Regions from separate parts of the Pseudomonas sp. 05N431 genome, predicted to be linked through region 1. Evidence: predicted binding sites of a transcription regulator. Region 1 holds the regulator's gene; each other region holds the start of a gene.
What was found. The regulator sigma-54, encoded in region 1, starts transcription at its own class of promoters, with help from an activator protein. The targets are predictions, from matches to a motif close to ANTGGCATNNANNTTGCTNT.

Region 1 (4,446 bases):
TTCGGCCAGCGAGCGGTTGGCGTTGCTCAGCGGGTGACGGCGACGGGTTTCCGAGAAACGCTTGAGCAAGGTTTCTTCGTCGGCGTCCAGGTACAGCACATCGCATTGAATGTGCCGGCTGCGCACTTCTTCCAGGAGTTCCGGGAAACGTGACAGGTGGCTCGGCAGGTTGCGCGCATCGATGGAAACCGCAACCAGCGGTTGCGCCAGTTCGGTGTGAATCAGTGCACGCTCGGCCAGTTCCGGTAACAGGCCGGCCGGGAGGTTGTCGATGCAGTAGTAGCCGTTGTCCTCCAGTACATCGAGGGCAGTGCTTTTACCTGAGCCAGAGCGGCCGCTGACGATGATCAAGCGCATGATTAGTGACCGTTCTGCTCGTCGAGGACAACCTGATACAAGGCTTCATTACTTTTTGCGCTGCGCAGGCGATCGCGGACTTCTTTACGATCGAGCATGCTGGCGATCTGGCGGAGCAGTTCCAGGTGCGCATCGGTAGCGGCTTGCGGGACCAGCAAAACGAACAGCAGGTCGACCGGAGCACCGTCGATGGCGTCGAAATCTATTGGGGCGTCCAGGTGCATCAAGGCACTGATGGGCGACTCGCAACCTTTGAGGCGGCAGTGGGGGATGGCGATGCCGTTGCCAAAACCGGTGGAACCGAGTTTTTCACGGGCGACCAGACTCTCGAAGACATCCTGCATGGCCAGACCCGGCACTTCTCGGGCGATCAGGTTGGCAATTTGTTCGAGGGCTTTCTTCTTACTGCCGCCCGGCACGTTCACCAAAGAACGGCCGGGGGTCAGGATGTTTTCAAGTCGGATCATGGGTTGGGAGTGTTAACGACCGGTCGCGCCCTGGAGGAGGCTCTGGGTCTTTTCCTTATGCTTTTTGAGTTGTTTATCCAGCTTGTCGGTCAGGGCGTCGATCGCGGCATACATGTCGTTATGCTCAGCGTTGGCGACCACTTCTCCACCGGGGATATGCAGCGTGGCTTCGATTTTCTGCAGCAGCTTCTCGACGGTCAACGTGACCTGCACATTGGTGATCTTGTCGAAATGCCTTTCTAATCGGTCGAGCTTTTCGCCGATGTAGATGCGCAGGGGTTCGGTCACTTCCAGTTGGTGTCCACTGATGTTGACTTGCATACAGCTTCTCCTTCGTTGCCAGTGCATAAGGCGGCAGGCTGGCTTGCCTGCCACTAGAGCGTGTCCGAAAAGCTTTCGAACACACCCTGGAACGCTATGGCGTAGCCCGTCACATCAACCGCTTGCGTTCGCTCGAAGGCGCGATCCCCAGGGACTCGCGGTACTTGGCGACGGTGCGGCGGGCCACCTGAATGCCTTGTGCCTCCAGTAAACCAGCGATCTTGCTGTCACTCAACGGCTTTTTCTGATTTTCCGCAGCAACCAGTTTTTTGATGATTGCGCGAATCGCTGTGGATGAGCATTCACCGCCTTCGGAGGTGCTGACATGGCTGGAGAAAAAATATTTCAGTTCATAAATACCGCGTGGGGTATGCATGAATTTTTGCGTGGTCACCCGTGAAATCGTCGACTCGTGCATGCCGACCGCTTCGGCGATGTCATGCAGGACCAACGGCTTCATGGCCTCATCGCCGTACTCAAGGAAGCCGCGCTGGTGCTCGACGATCTGGGTGGCGACTTTCATCAGGGTTTCGTTACGGCTTTGCAGGCTCTTGATGAACCAGCGCGCTTCCTGCAACTGATTGCGCATGAAGGTGTTGTCGGCGCTGGTGTCGGCGCGACGGACGAAGCCGGCGTACTGCGGGTTGACGCGCAGACGCGGAACCGACTCCTGGTTCAGCTCTACCAGCCAGCGCTCGTTGTCTTTGCGCACGATGACGTCAGGTACCACGTATTCGGCTTCGCTGGACTCGATCTGCGAGCCCGGACGCGGGTTGAGGCTCTGCACCAGTTCGATGACCTGGCGCAGCTCATCTTCCTTGAGCTTCATGCGGCGCATCAGCTGGCTGTAGTCGCGGCTGCCCAGCAGGTCGATGAAATCGATGACGAGGCGCTTGGCCTCGGCCAGCCAAGGGGTCTTGGCGGACAATTGCCGCAATTGCAGCAACAGGCATTCGCTAAGGTTGCGTGCGCCGATACCGGCCGGCTCGAATTGCTGGATGCGATGCAGGACGGCTTCGATTTCGTCGAGCTCGATGTCCAGTTCCGGATCGAAGGCTTCGAGGATTTCCTCGAGGGTTTCGTCCAGATAGCCCTGATTGTTGATGCAGTCGATCAGGGTCACCGCGATCAGCCGATCGGTGTCGGACATCGGCGCCAGGTTCAATTGCCAGAGCAGATGGCTCTGCAGGCTTTCGCCGGCGGACGTGCGAGTGGTGAAATCCCATTCGTCGTCATCGTTGCTCGGCAGGCTGCTGGCGCTGGTCTGGTAAACGTCTTCCCAGGCGGTGTCGACCGGCAGTTCGTTAGGGATGCGCTCGTTCCAGTCGCCTTCCTCGAGGTTATCGACCGTCGGCGCGGTTTCCTGGTAGGAGGGTTCCTGGATGTCGGTGTTGGGTTTCTGCTCGATGTTGTCCGCCATCGGATCGGCGTTATCGAAGTCGTCGCCTTCTTCCTGGCGTTCGAGCATTGGATTGGACTCCAGTGCCTCCTGGATTTCCTGTTGCAGGTCCAGGGTCGACAATTGGAGCAGGCGGATGGCCTGTTGCAGCTGCGGTGTCATCGTCAGCTGCTGGCCCATTCTCAAGACTAGCGATGGTTTCATGGCAGGGGCTTAACACCTTATTCGCCGGCGCACATGCGCCATCCACTACAGGGCGCCGGAGCGCCAAACATAAGCAAATTATATGCCTGAAACTGAAGTGTTTGCCTAGAGCGCTGTAACAATAAATACGTATAGTTTTATTGGGGCAAGCGCTCCGGCGACTGACCAGACACCTCAGTGCTTACAGGCGGAACTCATGGCCCAGATACACTTCCTTGACCAGGTCGTTGGCCAGGATGGTTTCGGCGTCGCCTTCGGCGATCAGTTGCCCGTCGTTGACGATGTAGGCGGTTTCGCAGATGTCCAGAGTTTCACGAACGTTGTGGTCCGTGATCAGCACGCCGATACCCTTGGCCTTGAGGTGATGAATGATCTGCTTGATGTCACCCACCGAAATCGGGTCCACGCCGGCGAAAGGTTCGTCGAGCAGGATGAATTTCGGTGCCGTGGCCAGGGCGCGAGCGATTTCCACACGGCGACGTTCGCCACCGGAAAGGCTCATGCCGAGGTTGTCGCGGATGTGGTTGATGTGGAATTCCTGCAGCAGGCTTTCCAGCTCTTTGCGACGACCGGCCTTGTCGAGTTCCTTGCGGGTCTCGAGGATGGCCATGATGTTGTCGGCAACCGAGAGTTTGCGGAAGATCGACGCTTCTTGTGGCAGATAGCCGATCCCTGCCCGTGCACGACCATGCATTGGCTGGTGGCTGACGTCGAGGTCGTCGATCAGTACGCGACCCTGATCGGCCTGGACCAGGCCCACGATCATGTAGAAGCAGGTCGTTTTGCCGGCACCGTTCGGGCCTAGCAGGCCGACGATCTGGCCGCTGTCGATCGACAGGCTGACGTCACGCACGACCTGGCGGCTCTTGTAGCTCTTGGCCAGATGCTGGGCTTTCAGAGTTGCCATTACTGGGCCTTCTGCTCGTCGGTTTTCTTTTTCGGCTGGATAACCATATCGACCCGTGGGCGTGGAGCGGTCACCGATGAACCGGTAGCGCGGCCTGCGTTAGCAACCTGCTTGACGGTGTCGTAGACGATTTTCTCGCCTTCGGTAGTGTTGCCTTCGTTGATCACCTTGGCGCGGTCAATCAGTACGATGCGGTTTTGCGCAGCATGGTACTGGATAGTCACCCCATAGCCCTGGACGGGTTTCGTGTCGGTCGGCTTTTGCAGCTGCTCGAAATACGCCAGGTTGCCCACCGAGGTCACGACATCGATGTCGCCGGCCTTGGTGCGGGTGATGGTCACGGTGTTGCCTTTGATGATCATCGAGCCCTGGGTAATGATCACGTCACCTTTGTAGGTGGCCACGCCATTCTTGTCGTCCAGCTGAGCATCGTCAGCCTGAATGCGAATGGGTTGCTGGCTATCGTTCGGCAGAGCCCAGGCGCTCACGCTTCCCAGTGCTGCGCCCAGACTGAGCAAAATAGGGAGAGTTTTAACGAGCCTCATACTGTCCTCTTACGTTCGATAGCAGGTGTATCCTGCTTTCTTTCAAATACGCTTTCATTCCGTTACCCGTCGATACACCACCAGCGCCGTCGATTCTAACGGCTTGCTCGGTCTGCGCATATTGCTGTTGCGGGAATACAGTCATACGACTACTGGTAATCAGCATCGGGCGGTTCTGTTCGTCGGTGCGTGCGATACGTACCGAATCGATCAATTCAACTTCAGTGCCGCCTGAATTGACTTCGC
Region 2 (4,446 bases), on a different contig from region 1:
TCCGCACGTTCGGGGCGCATTCTAGCGCGCTCTGGGAAAAAACAAAGGCCCTAATATTCCTTCAATCATGTAAGCCATTGGCCGCAGAAAAACGCCCGCCACAAACACCCCTAAACGTGTACGAAAAAACCTTTCAGCCGTACTTTCAGAGACAAAATCCAGACAAAAAAATGCCCGGCAAGCCGGGCAAATTTTTATGCGCTTGCTTACATGTTGTAGCCGCGCTCGTTGTGAAGTGCCAGATCGATACCCACCGATTCTTCTTCCTCGGTAATGCGCAGCCCCATGACAGCGTCGAGCACCTTGAGGATGATGAACGTGGCGATCGCGGTGTAGATCACCGTGAAACCCACGCCTTTGCACTGAATCCAGACTTGTGCCGCGATGTCGGTCACGGTGCCGAAGCCACCCAGAGACGGAGCCGCGAATACACCCGTGAGGATCGCGCCGAGGATACCGCCAATGCCGTGCACGCCGAAGGCGTCGAGGGAATCGTCGTAACCCAGTTTGCGTTTCAAGGTCGTGGCGCAAAAGAAGCACACCACGCCCGCTGCCAGACCGATGATCATCGAGCCCATCGGGCCAACAGTACCCGCAGCCGGAGTGATCGCAACCAGACCGGCAACCACGCCCGAAGCGATACCCAGTGCGCTAGGTTTGCCGTGGGTCAGCCACTCGGCGAACATCCAGCCCAACGCCGCTGCGGCCGTAGCGATCTGAGTTACCAGCATGGCCATACCGGCAGTTCCGTTGGCGGCTGCGGCAGAACCTGCGTTGAAACCGAACCAGCCAACCCACAACATCGCGGCGCCCATCAGGGTGTAACCGAGGTTGTGCGGAGCCATCGGAGTGGTCGGGAAGCCTTTGCGCTTGCCCAGTACCAGGCACGCCACCAGACCTGCGACACCGGCGTTGATGTGGACCACGGTGCCGCCCGCGAAGTCGAGCACGCCCCAGTCACCCAACAGCGAACCCGGACCGCTCCAGACCATGTGTGCGATCGGCGCGTAAACCACGGTGAACCAGATGCCCATGAACACCAGCATCGCGGAGAACTTCATCCGCTCGGCGAAGGCACCGACGATCAGCGCCGGGGTGATGATGGCGAAGGTCATCTGATAGGTGACAAACACCGCCTCGGGGAACAGCGCCGTAGGGCCGGTAATACTGGCAGGCGTAATGCCGGCAAGGAACGCCTTGGCGAAGCTGCCGACAAAGGAATTGAAGTTGACGACGTTGGCTTCCATACCCGTTGTGTCAAACGCCATGCTGTAGCCATAAAGGAACCACAGGATGGTGACCAGGCCGGTAATGGCGAAGCACTGCATCATCAAAGAAAGAACGTTTTTGGAACGAACCATGCCACCGTAGAACAGCGCGAGGCCTGGAATGGTCATGAACAGCACGAGGGCAGTAGAGGTCAACATCCAGGCGGTATCGCCGGAATTGAGGACTGGAGGAGCCACCGGATCTGCCGCCATGGCCAGGCCGGGCATTACGATGGACAACAGGGCTCCTAGCCCTGCGAATTTACGCAGAGTCATTTTGTTTTCTCCTGGGGCGTTGGGTTTGGCGGCTTAGATTGCGTCGGTATCGGTTTCGCCGGTACGGATGCGAATAGCCTGTTCCAGATTGACCACGAAGATCTTGCCGTCACCGATCTTGCCGGTGTTGGCCGCCTTGGTTATCGCCTCGATAACCCGGTCCAGATCCTTGTCGTCAATGGCGACATCGATCTTCACCTTGGGCAGGAAATCGACCACGTATTCCGCGCCGCGATACAGCTCGGTGTGACCCTTCTGCCGACCGAAGCCTTTGACCTCAGTGACGGTAATGCCCTGCACGCCGATCTCGGACAACGACTCGCGTACGTCGTCCAGTTTGAACGGCTTGATGATGGCAGTGACTAGCTTCATGAAAACTCTCTCCCGAATTGGTGGACTTGCCCCAGGAAAACAAACCCGACTCAAGTCTAAGCGCAGTGCCTGGCTTTGTAACGCATCGTCGGCCCTACTCGCCCGACTGACGCCAGTTAACCGTTCCTGACGAAACTCCCCGCTCCGTCTGCCGCACTGCATTCGTCACAGCGACTGCATCAGTGCATGGGTCACAAGGGACTAAGCAGAAAGCTTGCCATCTCGTGAAAAACCACTGATTTCAATCCCTTGGCCGCTGCCGCAGGCGCTGATGCCCCATCACTGCCAGCGATACGCACAACAACAGTGCGCGAACGCCCGGCAACATGCGCGAAAAGCGTGCATTCGTGCCCGCGCCAATGACTATAGACACTGCGTGATACACTGCCGGCCATTGTTTCCAGGACATTTCTCATGCTCGCACCCAAAGACTTCCTTGATGCCCTGAGCGGCACCGCCTCCCGCCTGTTCAGCGGCGAAACCCCGCTGCCAAAAAGCGAAATCGAAAGCCAGTTCAAAGCCCTGCTGCAAAGCGGTTTCAGCAAACTTGACCTGGTGAGCCGGGAAGAATTCGACAGCCAGATGGTCGTCCTGGCACGCACTCGGGCACGCCTGGAGAGCCTTGAGGCAAAAGTCGCGGAGCTGGAAGCGAAGCTGAATCCAGCGGCTGAATAACGTGACCACCCACCCCGCTCCTGGCGTGGACGCGGGGGGCTTGCACTACCGAGAGCGAAATGAAATCCCGGACGAATGCAAGTTGGAAAGCGGCAGGACTAGCTGACGCAATACAGTTTAGAGAGTAAATAGTCGACCATGACTTTCAGCTTTTGAGACCCGTGTCTATTCGGCTGATACAGCAACCATGCCATGCCCTGTGAAGCCCCCACATAGTCCCAGCCTGGCAACACGGCATATAAGCGCTTTTCCTTGATAGCCTGGTCGGCCAGAGCAAAAGGCAAACAGGCAACGCCAAGATTACTTAGGGTTGCCTCAAGAACAGCTTCGCTGTCATTTGAGCAGTAACGTCCCTTTACGCTGATCTGAAATTTTTCTGCGTCGTTTATAAAATCCCATTTTTCTCCGTCAGAGTTTTCAGCCATGACGATACAACTGTGATCAGCCAAGTCCGCAGGGTGCAACGGAATACCATACTCGGCAATATATTCTGGGGAAGCACAAAGCATATAGCCAACCTTGAACAACTTTCTCCCTATCAATCCCAGTGGTGGTTTGTCGGTGATTCTGACACTGAGATCAATCTCATTAGAAATCAGGTTGAGCTCCGCATTATCAAATATGAACTGGACATTAATATCTGGGTATTTTCGCAAAAACTCAGGCATTAATTGGCTGAGTATATTATTCATCATTTTGGGGGCCGATATTCTTATCAACCCTTGCGGACGCACCAACTCTTCTTTCAACTCAAACACTTTGGACGAAGAATGCAATAACGCCTTGCAATGAGAGTAAATTTTCGCACCATCCTCATTGACTTTTAGCCGCCGAGTACTACGCTCCAATAATCGCAGTGACAGCGCTCGCTCCAACTTGGAAATTTGCCGGCTCACGGCTGAAGCCGAGACTCCCAGCTTCATAGAGGCATCAATAAAACTACCGGTTTCTACGACGACTGCAAATGCAGCCATACAGGGGAGCATTTCAATATGACCCTTATGCATATAGTTATCCTCAATCCTTTGGGAAGATGTTTTATTATCCGCGGACTGAAAACTCGTGAATAAAGCACTCATGATCAGCCATAACTATAAACAGTGGATGACACACCATTAAGACATAGCGTGCCTGGCACGCACGACTACATAAGCCGGTGCCATTTCATTATATTGAAACTTTGCTCCTCCTCGCAGGCTATTTACAAGGGGAAACAAATTTCTCTACCGACAAAGCCCTAGGGCTTACTTTTTATCCATCAACGCCCACAAACGCTTGTCTATCTCCCTAAAAATCTCAATGAAACAGATGAAGAATTATCGCTCCTACCAAGACCAGTACAATACCCGCTACCTGAATTATGCCAAGCCTCTCTTTAAAAAAGAGATAACCCAACACTGCTGCGATTCCGCCTGACAAAGTACTGATGACAGTAACCACCGATACCGAGCCGTTGACAACCCCAAACGAAAAAGCCGAAAAACCGCCAAGGTTCAATAAGCTGGCACTTGTCAGCGTGCCAAAACTTTTTACAGAGGGCAATTTCAGACCGGACTCTACCTTTAACACCAAGAGAAACAAGATGGATAGACCTACCGCGTAACCCAGCCACAACATAGTAATCGGGCCTAGCGACGGAAGTGCGTACTTACCCTGAATCCAGAAACTTGCGCCATATAAAAGTGCTGCGAGCAGACCGTAAACTATTGAAACTTTGTTTTGACGCTTGACCTTACCATCAGCATTATCATGTGCACTTGTCAGCAGCACCCCGACAACACAAACCGCGATCCCGACGAACTGGCTGAATACAATGACATCCCCACTGACCCATGCCAGCGCAGTAGTGAATACC
Region 3 (4,446 bases), on a different contig from region 1:
TTAGCGTTGGTGTAGGAGTCTGGGCATGGCTGGTGTAATGGATTCGGTTAACCAGCGCACGCAACTGGTAGGGCAGAATCGCCTGGAGCTGTTGTTGTTCCGTCTCGACGGCCAGCAGCTTTACGGGATCAACGTGTTCAAGGTTCGGGAGGTGCTGCAATGCCCCAAACTGACCCTGATGCCCAAGTCCAGTCCCGTCGTGTGCGGTGTGGCGAATATTCGGGGGGCAACCATTCCGATTCTGGATCTGGCAATGGCGACCGGCTCAGGCGGGTTGCAGGATCAAAGCAATCCCTTCGTGATCATCACGGAGTACAACACCAAGACTCAGGGTTTTTTGGTGAGATCGGTCGAGCGGATCGTCAACATGAACTGGGAAGAAATCCATCCGCCGCCCAAGGGCACGGGTCGCGATCATTACCTGACCGCTGTGACTCGCGTCGACAATCAGTTAGTCGAAATCATCGACGTGGAAAAGGTCCTGGCGGAAGTTGCGCCGACGTCGGATGCGATTTCGGTTGGCGTGATCGATGCCGATACCCAACACAAGGCAATCTCTTTGCGAGTGCTCACGGTCGATGACTCGTCGGTGGCGCGCAAGCAGATCACGCGTTGCCTGCAGACGGTGGGGGTTGAAGTCGTTTCGTTGAACGACGGCCGGCAAGCGCTGGATTACCTGCGCAAACTGGTCGATGAGGGCAAGAAGCCGGAAGAAGAGTTTCTGATGATGATTTCCGACATCGAAATGCCCGAAATGGATGGCTACACCCTTACGAGCGAGATCCGTAGTGACCCTCGCATGCAAAAGCTCCATATCATCCTGCATACTTCGTTGTCAGGTGTATTCAATCAGGCGATGGTGAAGAAAGTCGGTGCCGATGACTTCCTTGCCAAATTCCGTCCTGATGACCTGGCATCCCGGGTAGTCGACCGGATCAAAGCAGCAGACAACAGCTAGTGGCCTTCGCTCCTGGCGTTCAACACGATTTAAGAGGCGGCATCATTGTCTACGGGTAATTTGGATTTCGAACAGTTCCGGGTCTTCCTGGAGAAAGCCTGTGGCATTTTGCTCGGTGAGAACAAGCAGTATCTGGTGTCGAGCCGTCTCAACAAACTGATGGAACAGCAAGGCATCAAGTCCTTGGGTGAGTTGGTGCAGCGGATGCAGACCCAACCGCGCAGTGGTTTGCGCGAGATGGTGGTGGACGCGATGACGACGAACGAAACCCTCTGGTTTCGTGACACCTATCCGTTTGAAGTCTTGAAGAACAAAGTGCTGCCTGAGTCCATCAAGGCCAGTCCCGGGCAGCGCCTGCGGATCTGGTCGGCGGCGTGCTCGTCCGGGCAGGAACCGTATTCGCTGTCGATGTCGATCGACGAGTTCGAGCGGGTCAATATGGGGCAGTTGAAGATGGGGGTGCAGATCGTTGCCACCGACCTGTCCGGGACCATGCTGACCAACTGCAAGACCGGCGAGTACGACAGCCTGGCGATCGGTCGCGGTCTTTCGCCGGAGCGTCTGCAACGTTACTTCGACCCGAAAGGGCCGGGGCGCTGGGCAGTCAAGGCACCGATCAAGAGTCGGGTGGAGTTCCGCTCGTTCAACCTGCTGGACAGTTACGCCAGTCTCGGCAAGTTCGATATCGTGTTCTGCCGCAACGTGTTGATCTACTTCTCTGCCGAAGTGAAGAAAGACATCCTGCTGCGGATTCACAGCACGCTGAAGCCGGGTGGTTATCTGTTCCTGGGGGCTTCCGAAGCGTTGAACGGTTTGCCGGATCACTATCAGATGGTTCAGTGCAGCCCGGGGATCATCTACCAGGCCAAGTGATTGGGCGGTAGTCGGTACTGCATGAAAACGGGAGTCCTCAGGGGCTCCCGTTTTTTTTTGCCCGCCAAATTCCCCGGCACCCGCCCCCCCTGTGGGAGCGAGCTTGCTCGCGATAGCGGTGTGGCAGGTGCATTGATGTCGACTGACACGACGCCATCGCGAGCAAGCTCGCTCCCACAGGGGGCAGTGTTGTTCTTTCGTTGTTCTTTCAGGTCGTGGGAAGCGGCAGAAAAGCGGCAGGCGACGGAAATCCGTTGCCGCTTTTCTGGCATTGCCGCTTTGCCGTCGCCCGCAAAGCCCCGGTTTACGGGGTTTTAGAAGCTGGCACGGGGCTTGCTATACCCCTGTTACGAAAAATCAGGTCACCCAAAGGTTTCCGACATGAGCATCAGCTTCGATAAAGCGCTCGGTATCCACGAACAAGCCCTGGGCTTCCGCGCTCAGCGTGCCGAAGTGCTGGCCAACAACATTGCCAACGCCGATACCCCGAACTACAAGGCTCGGGATCTGGACTTCTCGTCGGTGCTGGCCGCCCAGAGCGACAAGAACAAGAACGGCACCTTTGCTTTGAACATGACCAACAGCCGTCATATCGAAGCCCAGGGTATGAGCAGTGGTGAGGAGTCGTTGCTGTATCGCACGCCGATGCAACCGTCGATTGACCAAAACACCGTGGACGCCCAACTGGAACAGTCGAACTACGCGGAAAACGCAGTCAACTTCCAGGCCAGCTTCACGCTGCTCAACAGCAAATTCAAAGGGCTGGTATCAGCCCTGCGCGGGGAGTAATTCATGTCTCTGTCCAGTGTTTTCAACATTGCCGGTAGCGGCATGAGTGCTCAAACCACTCGCTTGAACACCGTCGCCAGTAACATCGCCAACGCCGAGACGGTCTCTTCGAGCATCGATCAGACCTACCGTGCCCGTCACCCGGTGTTTGCCACCATGTTCCAGGGCGGTCAGTCCGGTGGCAGCGATTCGCTATTCCAGAATCAGGATGCCGCAGGGCAGGGCGTACAGGTACTCGGCGTAGTCGAAGATCAAAGCAACCTCGAAGCACGCTACGAGCCGAACCATCCGGCGGCTGACGCCAAGGGTTACGTGTATTACCCCAACGTCAACGTGGTGGAGGAAATGGCCGACATGATTTCCGCCAGTCGTTCGTTCCAGACCAACGCGGAAATGATGAACACCGCCAAAACCATGATGCAGAAGGTCCTGACCCTCGGTCAGTGATAAGGGGCGATTTTTATGAGCGTTACCGATTCCACCGGCGGCCTGAGCATGACCGACCTGCTGGCGAACTCCTCGGTCAAGACCAGCGGTACGGCCGCGAATGGCCTTTCCGCAGCAACCAGTAGCGCGACCGGCGGCAAGGCGCTGGGCAAGGATGCGTTCATGCAATTGCTGGTGACCCAGCTAAAGAACCAGAACCCGCTTTCGCCGCAGGACAACAGCGCATTCGTGGCTCAACTGGCGCAGTTCAGCAGTCTTGAAGGGATCACTTCCCTCAATACGACTGTAAGTTCTCTCGCCAGTAATTTCAGCTCTTCCCAGGCCTTGCAGGCTTCTTCTCTGGTGGGCCGTTCGGTCATTGCACAAACCAGCACCGCTCAGATCAGTGACCCGAGCAAGGGGCTGACCGGTACGGTAAACCTGACTTCGTCGATCTCCGACGGTACGGTGAAGATTAGCGACTCAAGCGGAAATGTCGTAAGAACACTGAACCTGGGCACCCAGCCTGCGGGCAGCGCCAGCTTCAGTTGGGACGGCAAGGACAGTAGCGGCGCCTTGGTTCCGACGGGCACCTACACCTTCAAGGCCAATGCTCCGGTCAACGGCACGGCGACCGATCTGGCGACCTACCTGCCAGCAACGGTCAACAGCGTGACCCTGAGTCAAACCGGCGGCGAGCTGATGCTCAATCTTGCAGGTCTGGGCCCTATCGCCCTGTCCAAAGTTCAAACCATTGGTATATAGAGCCGGCTAACGCGGCATAAAGGAGTGGAATATGTCTTTCAATATCGGCCTTAGCGGTCTCTATGCAGCCAACAAACAACTGGACGTGACCGGTAACAACATCGCCAACGTTGCGACCTCCGGTTTCAAGTCCTCCCGTGCAGAATTCTCGGATGTCTACTCGGCGACCAAGCTGGGTAACGGCAGTAAAGTCGTTGGCAGCGGCGTGCGCCTGGCCAACGTTTCCCAGCAGTTTACCCAGGGTGATATCAGCAACACCGGTAACGTGCTGGACATGGCCATCAACGGCTCTGGCTTCTTTACCCTGAGCAACAACGGCTCGACGTCCTACACTCGTGCCGGTACGTTCAAGGTCGACAAGGATGGTTTCGTTACCAATACCGATCAAACCGCCCGTTTGCAGGGTTACGGTGTCGATGCCAACGGCAAGATCATCAACGGTGTGTTGACCGACCTGAAAATCGATACCTCGAACCTGGCACCAAAACCGACTTCGACCGTGTCCTCGACGATCAACCTGAACTCGACTTCTCCGGTGATTGACGACACGCTCCCGGCTAACAAATTCGATCCAGGCACACTCGCCACCTACACCAAATCGTTCAGCACGCCGATTTATGACAGCCAGGGCAACT
Region 4 (4,446 bases), on a different contig from region 1:
GCATCAGCGATACGCGTCGACGGCACCGTGTTATCGGTAGCGATATCGTCTGCCCGGACCAGACCGGCAATGCGCACCAGCTCATCACCGGTATTGAGGGTCATCCACTTCTCGCCACGCACGGCAATGATGCCGTTGGGCAGCACGTCGGCAACGGTGACGGTGATCGAACCGACCAGGCTGTTGCCCTGCCCTGCCTTGCTGTCGCCCTTGGTGGCGCGGTCACCGTTGTAATTGGCACCCAGACTCAGAGGACTGTTGGTGGCCGGGGTGCCACCGAACAGCGAGGTCAGACCGATTCCGGCCTTGCTGGTTTTGTCCACCTGGGAGTTGGCGTTTTTACTGGCCTGGGTCTTCTCGTTCAGGGTGATGGTGATGATGTCACCGACCCGGAACGCCTTGCGGTCGCTGTACAGGTTCTGCTCGAAACCGGCCTGATAGATCGAGCCGTTGTTTGCCGCTGCCGGCAGCGGTGTACGAGGCAACACGGGCGCGTAGTACGGGTCATTGGGCTTCGGCGTCGGACCGACGCAGCCCGCGAGCACGGCGATCCCACTCAATGCGAGAACAGATACAAAGCGATTCATGACCCTACCTCACGGTGTTGCAGGCGGCTTCATGCCGCCTCATAGACTTGATTACAGATTCTGCGTTACGAACGAGAGCATCTGGTCGGCGGTAGAAATCACCTTGGAGTTCATCTCGTAAGCGCGTTGAGTGGTGATCATGTTGACCATCTCTTCAACGGTGCTGACGTTGGAGGTTTCCAAGGTGTTCTGCAGCGTGGTACCAAAACCGTTCAGGCCCGGCGTACCGATTTGCGGCGCACCACTGGCGGCGGTTTCCTGGAACAGGTTGTTACCCATGGCCTGCAAACCGGCCGGGTTGATGAAGTCGGCGGTTTGCAGGTTGCCGATCACTTGCGCGGCAGCAGCACCTGGAACAGTGATCGACACGGTGCCGTCACGACCAACCGTAAAGGTCTGTGCGTTGTTCGGAATGACGATGGCCGGTTCCAGGGCAAAGCCGCTGGCGTTGACGATCTGGCCATTGGAGTCCAGGTGGAACGTACCGTCACGGGTGTAGGCGGTCGTGCCGTCCGGCTGCAGGATCTGGAAGAAACCGCGACCGTCGACCGCCATGTCCAGCGGCTGGTCGGTGGTTTGCAGGCTACCGGCGGTGAAGTTTTTCTGAGTGCCGACAATGCGCACACCGGTACCCAATTGCAGACCCGACGGCAGTGCGCTGTCTTGGGTCGACTGGGCGCCTGGCTGACGCTTGATCTGGTACAACAAGTCCTGGAACTCGGCACGGTCACGCTTGAAACCCGTGGTCGATACGTTTGCCAGGTTGTTGGAAATAGTCGTCAGGTTGGTGTCCTGGGCGGACAGACCTGTTTTGGCAACCCATAGAGCCGGAAGCATTCAATTCTCCTCGTGCGCCTGTTTTACGGCGCGACGTTCTGATAATTAGCTGATCTGCAAGACCCGAGCCATGGCCTGGTCGTCGTCTTTGGCGGTGTTCATCATCTTGATGTGCAGCTCGAATTGCTTGGACAAAGCCAGCACCGAGGTCATCTCTTCAACGGCGTTGACGTTGCTCGACTCAAGGAAGCCCGACACCAGCTGCACGTTGGCATCGACCGGTGCCGGCTTGCCGTCTGCGGTGTTGATCGAACCGTCCAGCCCCTTGGTCATGTTCTTGATGTCCGGGTTGACCAGCTTGATGCGGTCGATTTCTGCAATGACGCGCGGGCCTTCGCCCATTGACCGAATGCTGATGGTGCCGTCCTGGCCGACTTCGATTTTTTGCTCGGGTGGCACGGCAATCGGACCACCGTTGCCCATGACCGGCATGCCGTTGCCGGCGCGCAGCACGCCCAGGGCGTCGACATTCAGGCTGCCGGTGCGCACATAGCTTTCACCGCCATTCGGATTCTGTACGGCAATCCAGCCATTACCCTGGACCGCCACATCGAGATCGCGACCGGTTTCAATCATCGCGCCAGGCGAGAAGTCGGTGGCCGGACGTTCGGACAGGGCAAACGCTCGCGCCGGAAAGCTGTCGCCAAACACCGGCATCGACCGCGCCTGCTCCAGGTCTTTCTGAAAACCGTTGGTGGAGATGTTCGCCAGGTTGTTGGCATGAGCCTTTTGCGCCAGTGCGTTCTGGCTGGCGCCGGTCATTGCCACATAAAGGTACTTGTCCACAGTCTTTCCTCTGCATGTCGGACGTTTGCCGCCCACCGCTGTACTGCTGAGCCTCAAGCAATTTGCAGACCAACTTCCACGCAGAGGTTCAAAGCCCTCTAAACAAAGGACTTGAGAGGAATTGGAGGGGAATGAGCGATTGTGTCAAAGACGAAAAACCGGCGCGGTTATGCCGTTTGGCGGCAACCTTTGATGTTGGGCAGCAGCCACTACCGCCATCGCGAGCAAGCTCGCTCCCACAGGGTTATGGAGTGCTCACAAATTATGTGGCCGCCGAAGACCCAATGTGGGAGCGAGCTTGCTCGCGATGATGCCAGCACTAATAAAGTAGGTACCCGCTATGACTCGGTCTTGCCGACTTCATATTCACGCAGCTTGTTGGCAATGGTGGTGTGGGACACGCCAAGGCGCTTACCCAGCAGGCGACTGCTCGGGTACTCGGAATACAGCCGCTCCAGCACCGCCTTCTCGAAACGCCCGACAATCTCGTCCAGCCCGCCTTCCAGCGAGAAATCCCCCAGAGGCTGGCGCACGCCGTAGTCCGGCAGGCGAATATGCTCTGCCTTGACCGTGCCACCGTCACACAACGAAACCGCCTGAAACAACACATTCTCCAACTGCCGGACGTTGCCCGGCCAGTGGTAATGGCTGAGCCGCTCCATCGCCGCCGGTGCCAGCTTCGGTAGCGGACAACCGATCTGCCGACTGGCCTGATCGAGGAAGTGCTCGACCAGCGGCGTCAGACCGTCGAGGCATTCACGCAGTGGCGGGATGTGCAGTGAAAGCACATTCAAGCGATGGTAAAGATCCTGACGGAATTCACCGCTGGCACACAGTTCAGACAAATCGACCTGCGTTGCGCAGATCACCCGCACATCCAGGTAAACCTCTTCATCACTGCCCACCCTGCGGAAGCAACCGTCCTGCAAAAACCGCAGCAACTTCACCTGCAAGCGCGGGCTCATTTCCCCGACGCCATCAAGAAACAGCGTGCCGCCCGCCGTCAGCTCCAGCAGCCCGAGCTTGCCTTCGGCCCGCGCCCCTTCGAACGCACCCGGGCCATAACCGAACAGCTCGGTCTCGGCCATCGACTCCGGCAGCCCGGCGCAATTGAGCGCCATCAATGGCGACTGCCCGCGCGGGCTGGCCAGGTGGCAGGCGCGCGCCAACAGTTCTTTACCGGTGCCGGTCTCGCCCTCGATCAGCAGCGGCGCATCCAGTGGCGCCATGCGCCGCGCTTCACGCACCACCGCGGCCATGACTTTGGAGCTCTGGAAGATGCTGTCGAAACCGCGCAACTCCTGCTTGCGCACGTTATAGATGCGCTCGCCGACCCGGTCCGCCCGGTGCAGCGTCAGCACCGCACCGGCCATGGCCTCGCTGTCGTCATGCTCCGATTGCAACGGCGCGATATCGGCCAGGAACACGTCGCCCTTGACCTTGACCCGCAAGCCGTTGATCCGCGATTTGTTGGCGCGTACCAGCTCCGGCAAATCGAAGTCCTCGGCATACCGCGACAAGGGAATGCCCGGCACCTCGTCCACCCGCACACCAAGCAATTGCGCGGCGGCGCGGTTGGCCGCAACGATCGAGCCGCCCATGTCGATCGACAACACCGGAAACTCCAGCGCGCCGAGCAAGGCATTCAGCTCCATGTGCCGACGCTCGCTGGGCATCAGCCCTACACGCTTGACGCCAAACACACCGGTGATGGCCTCGAACTTCGGACGCAGTGCCTGGAATTGAAGGTTGATCAGGTTCGGGCAATGCAGATAGATCGCGTTGCCATGCTCGCCGCCGACCTCACCCCGGGCGACGTTGATCCCGTACTCCACCAGCAGGTTGAGAATGTCGCGCAGGATACCGATGCGGTTCTGGCAGTGGACTTTGATACGCATATAAAGGCCTGAACGATGGTAAATGAGGCGCATGGCGAGGACTTTTCTGCCAAGGCGCGAAGTTTGTCGTCAAGATTATGTGACAGCTCAAGTCCTTTTCAAACCCGAAAATATCAATGCCCACGCCACATCTGCTCATACGTAACGAATACTTTACGAAAATCAGGGAATTCTCCTACGCACGACGCTCAAACCCTGCTGCAAGGTCGCACACTTCGGGTTATCTCTAGGTCCATAGGCAACACGACATAACAAGAATGTATCCCTTTGCAGGAGAGCAGCATGAAGCAGACGCAATACGTGGCCCGCGAGCCCGATGCGCAAGGTTTTATTCACTA

Region 2: the regulator sigma-54 is predicted to act here: its motif matches at 2,119-2,138, upstream of glnK (P-II family nitrogen regulator).
Region 3: the regulator sigma-54 is predicted to act here: its motif matches at 2,152-2,171, upstream of flgB (flagellar basal body rod protein FlgB).
Region 4: the regulator sigma-54 is predicted to act here: its motif matches at 2,265-2,284, upstream of AC1DIG_RS27790 (flagellar basal body rod protein FlgF).

The regions. Positions count from the first base shown of each region.
Region 1 covers NZ_JBFTMN010000006.1:127,646-132,091, reverse strand. The annotation lists gene rapZ (RNase adapter RapZ) at 1-357, opposite strand, end outside; gene ptsN (PTS IIA-like nitrogen regulatory protein PtsN) at 360-824, opposite strand; gene hpf (ribosome hibernation-promoting factor, HPF/YfiA family) at 837-1,145, opposite strand; gene AC1DIG_RS13235 (RNA polymerase factor sigma-54) at 1,255-2,748, opposite strand; gene lptB (LPS export ABC transporter ATP-binding protein) at 2,930-3,655, opposite strand; gene lptA (lipopolysaccharide transport periplasmic protein LptA) at 3,655-4,200, opposite strand; gene lptC (LPS export ABC transporter periplasmic protein LptC) at 4,187-4,446, opposite strand, start outside.
Region 2 covers NZ_JBFTMN010000016.1:6,855-11,300, forward strand. The annotation lists gene AC1DIG_RS23025 (ammonium transporter) at 207-1,544, opposite strand; gene glnK (P-II family nitrogen regulator) at 1,578-1,916, opposite strand; gene AC1DIG_RS23035 (accessory factor UbiK family protein) at 2,331-2,591, shown strand; gene AC1DIG_RS23040 (LysR family transcriptional regulator) at 2,690-3,598, opposite strand; gene AC1DIG_RS23045 (EamA family transporter) at 3,888-4,446, opposite strand, start outside.
Region 3 covers NZ_JBFTMN010000003.1:372,873-377,318, forward strand. The annotation lists gene AC1DIG_RS07185 (chemotaxis protein CheV) at 26-958, shown strand; gene cheR (protein-glutamate O-methyltransferase CheR) at 1,004-1,831, shown strand; gene flgB (flagellar basal body rod protein FlgB) at 2,213-2,620, shown strand; gene flgC (flagellar basal body rod protein FlgC) at 2,624-3,067, shown strand; gene flgD (flagellar hook assembly protein FlgD) at 3,083-3,811, shown strand; gene flgE (flagellar hook protein FlgE) at 3,843-4,446, shown strand, end outside.
Region 4 covers NZ_JBFTMN010000027.1:39,806-44,251, reverse strand. The annotation lists gene flgH (flagellar basal body L-ring protein FlgH) at 1-587, opposite strand, end outside; gene flgG (flagellar basal-body rod protein FlgG) at 639-1,424, opposite strand; gene AC1DIG_RS27790 (flagellar basal body rod protein FlgF) at 1,470-2,210, opposite strand; gene AC1DIG_RS27785 (sigma-54-dependent transcriptional regulator) at 2,549-4,108, opposite strand; gene phhA (phenylalanine 4-monooxygenase) at 4,391-4,446, shown strand, end outside.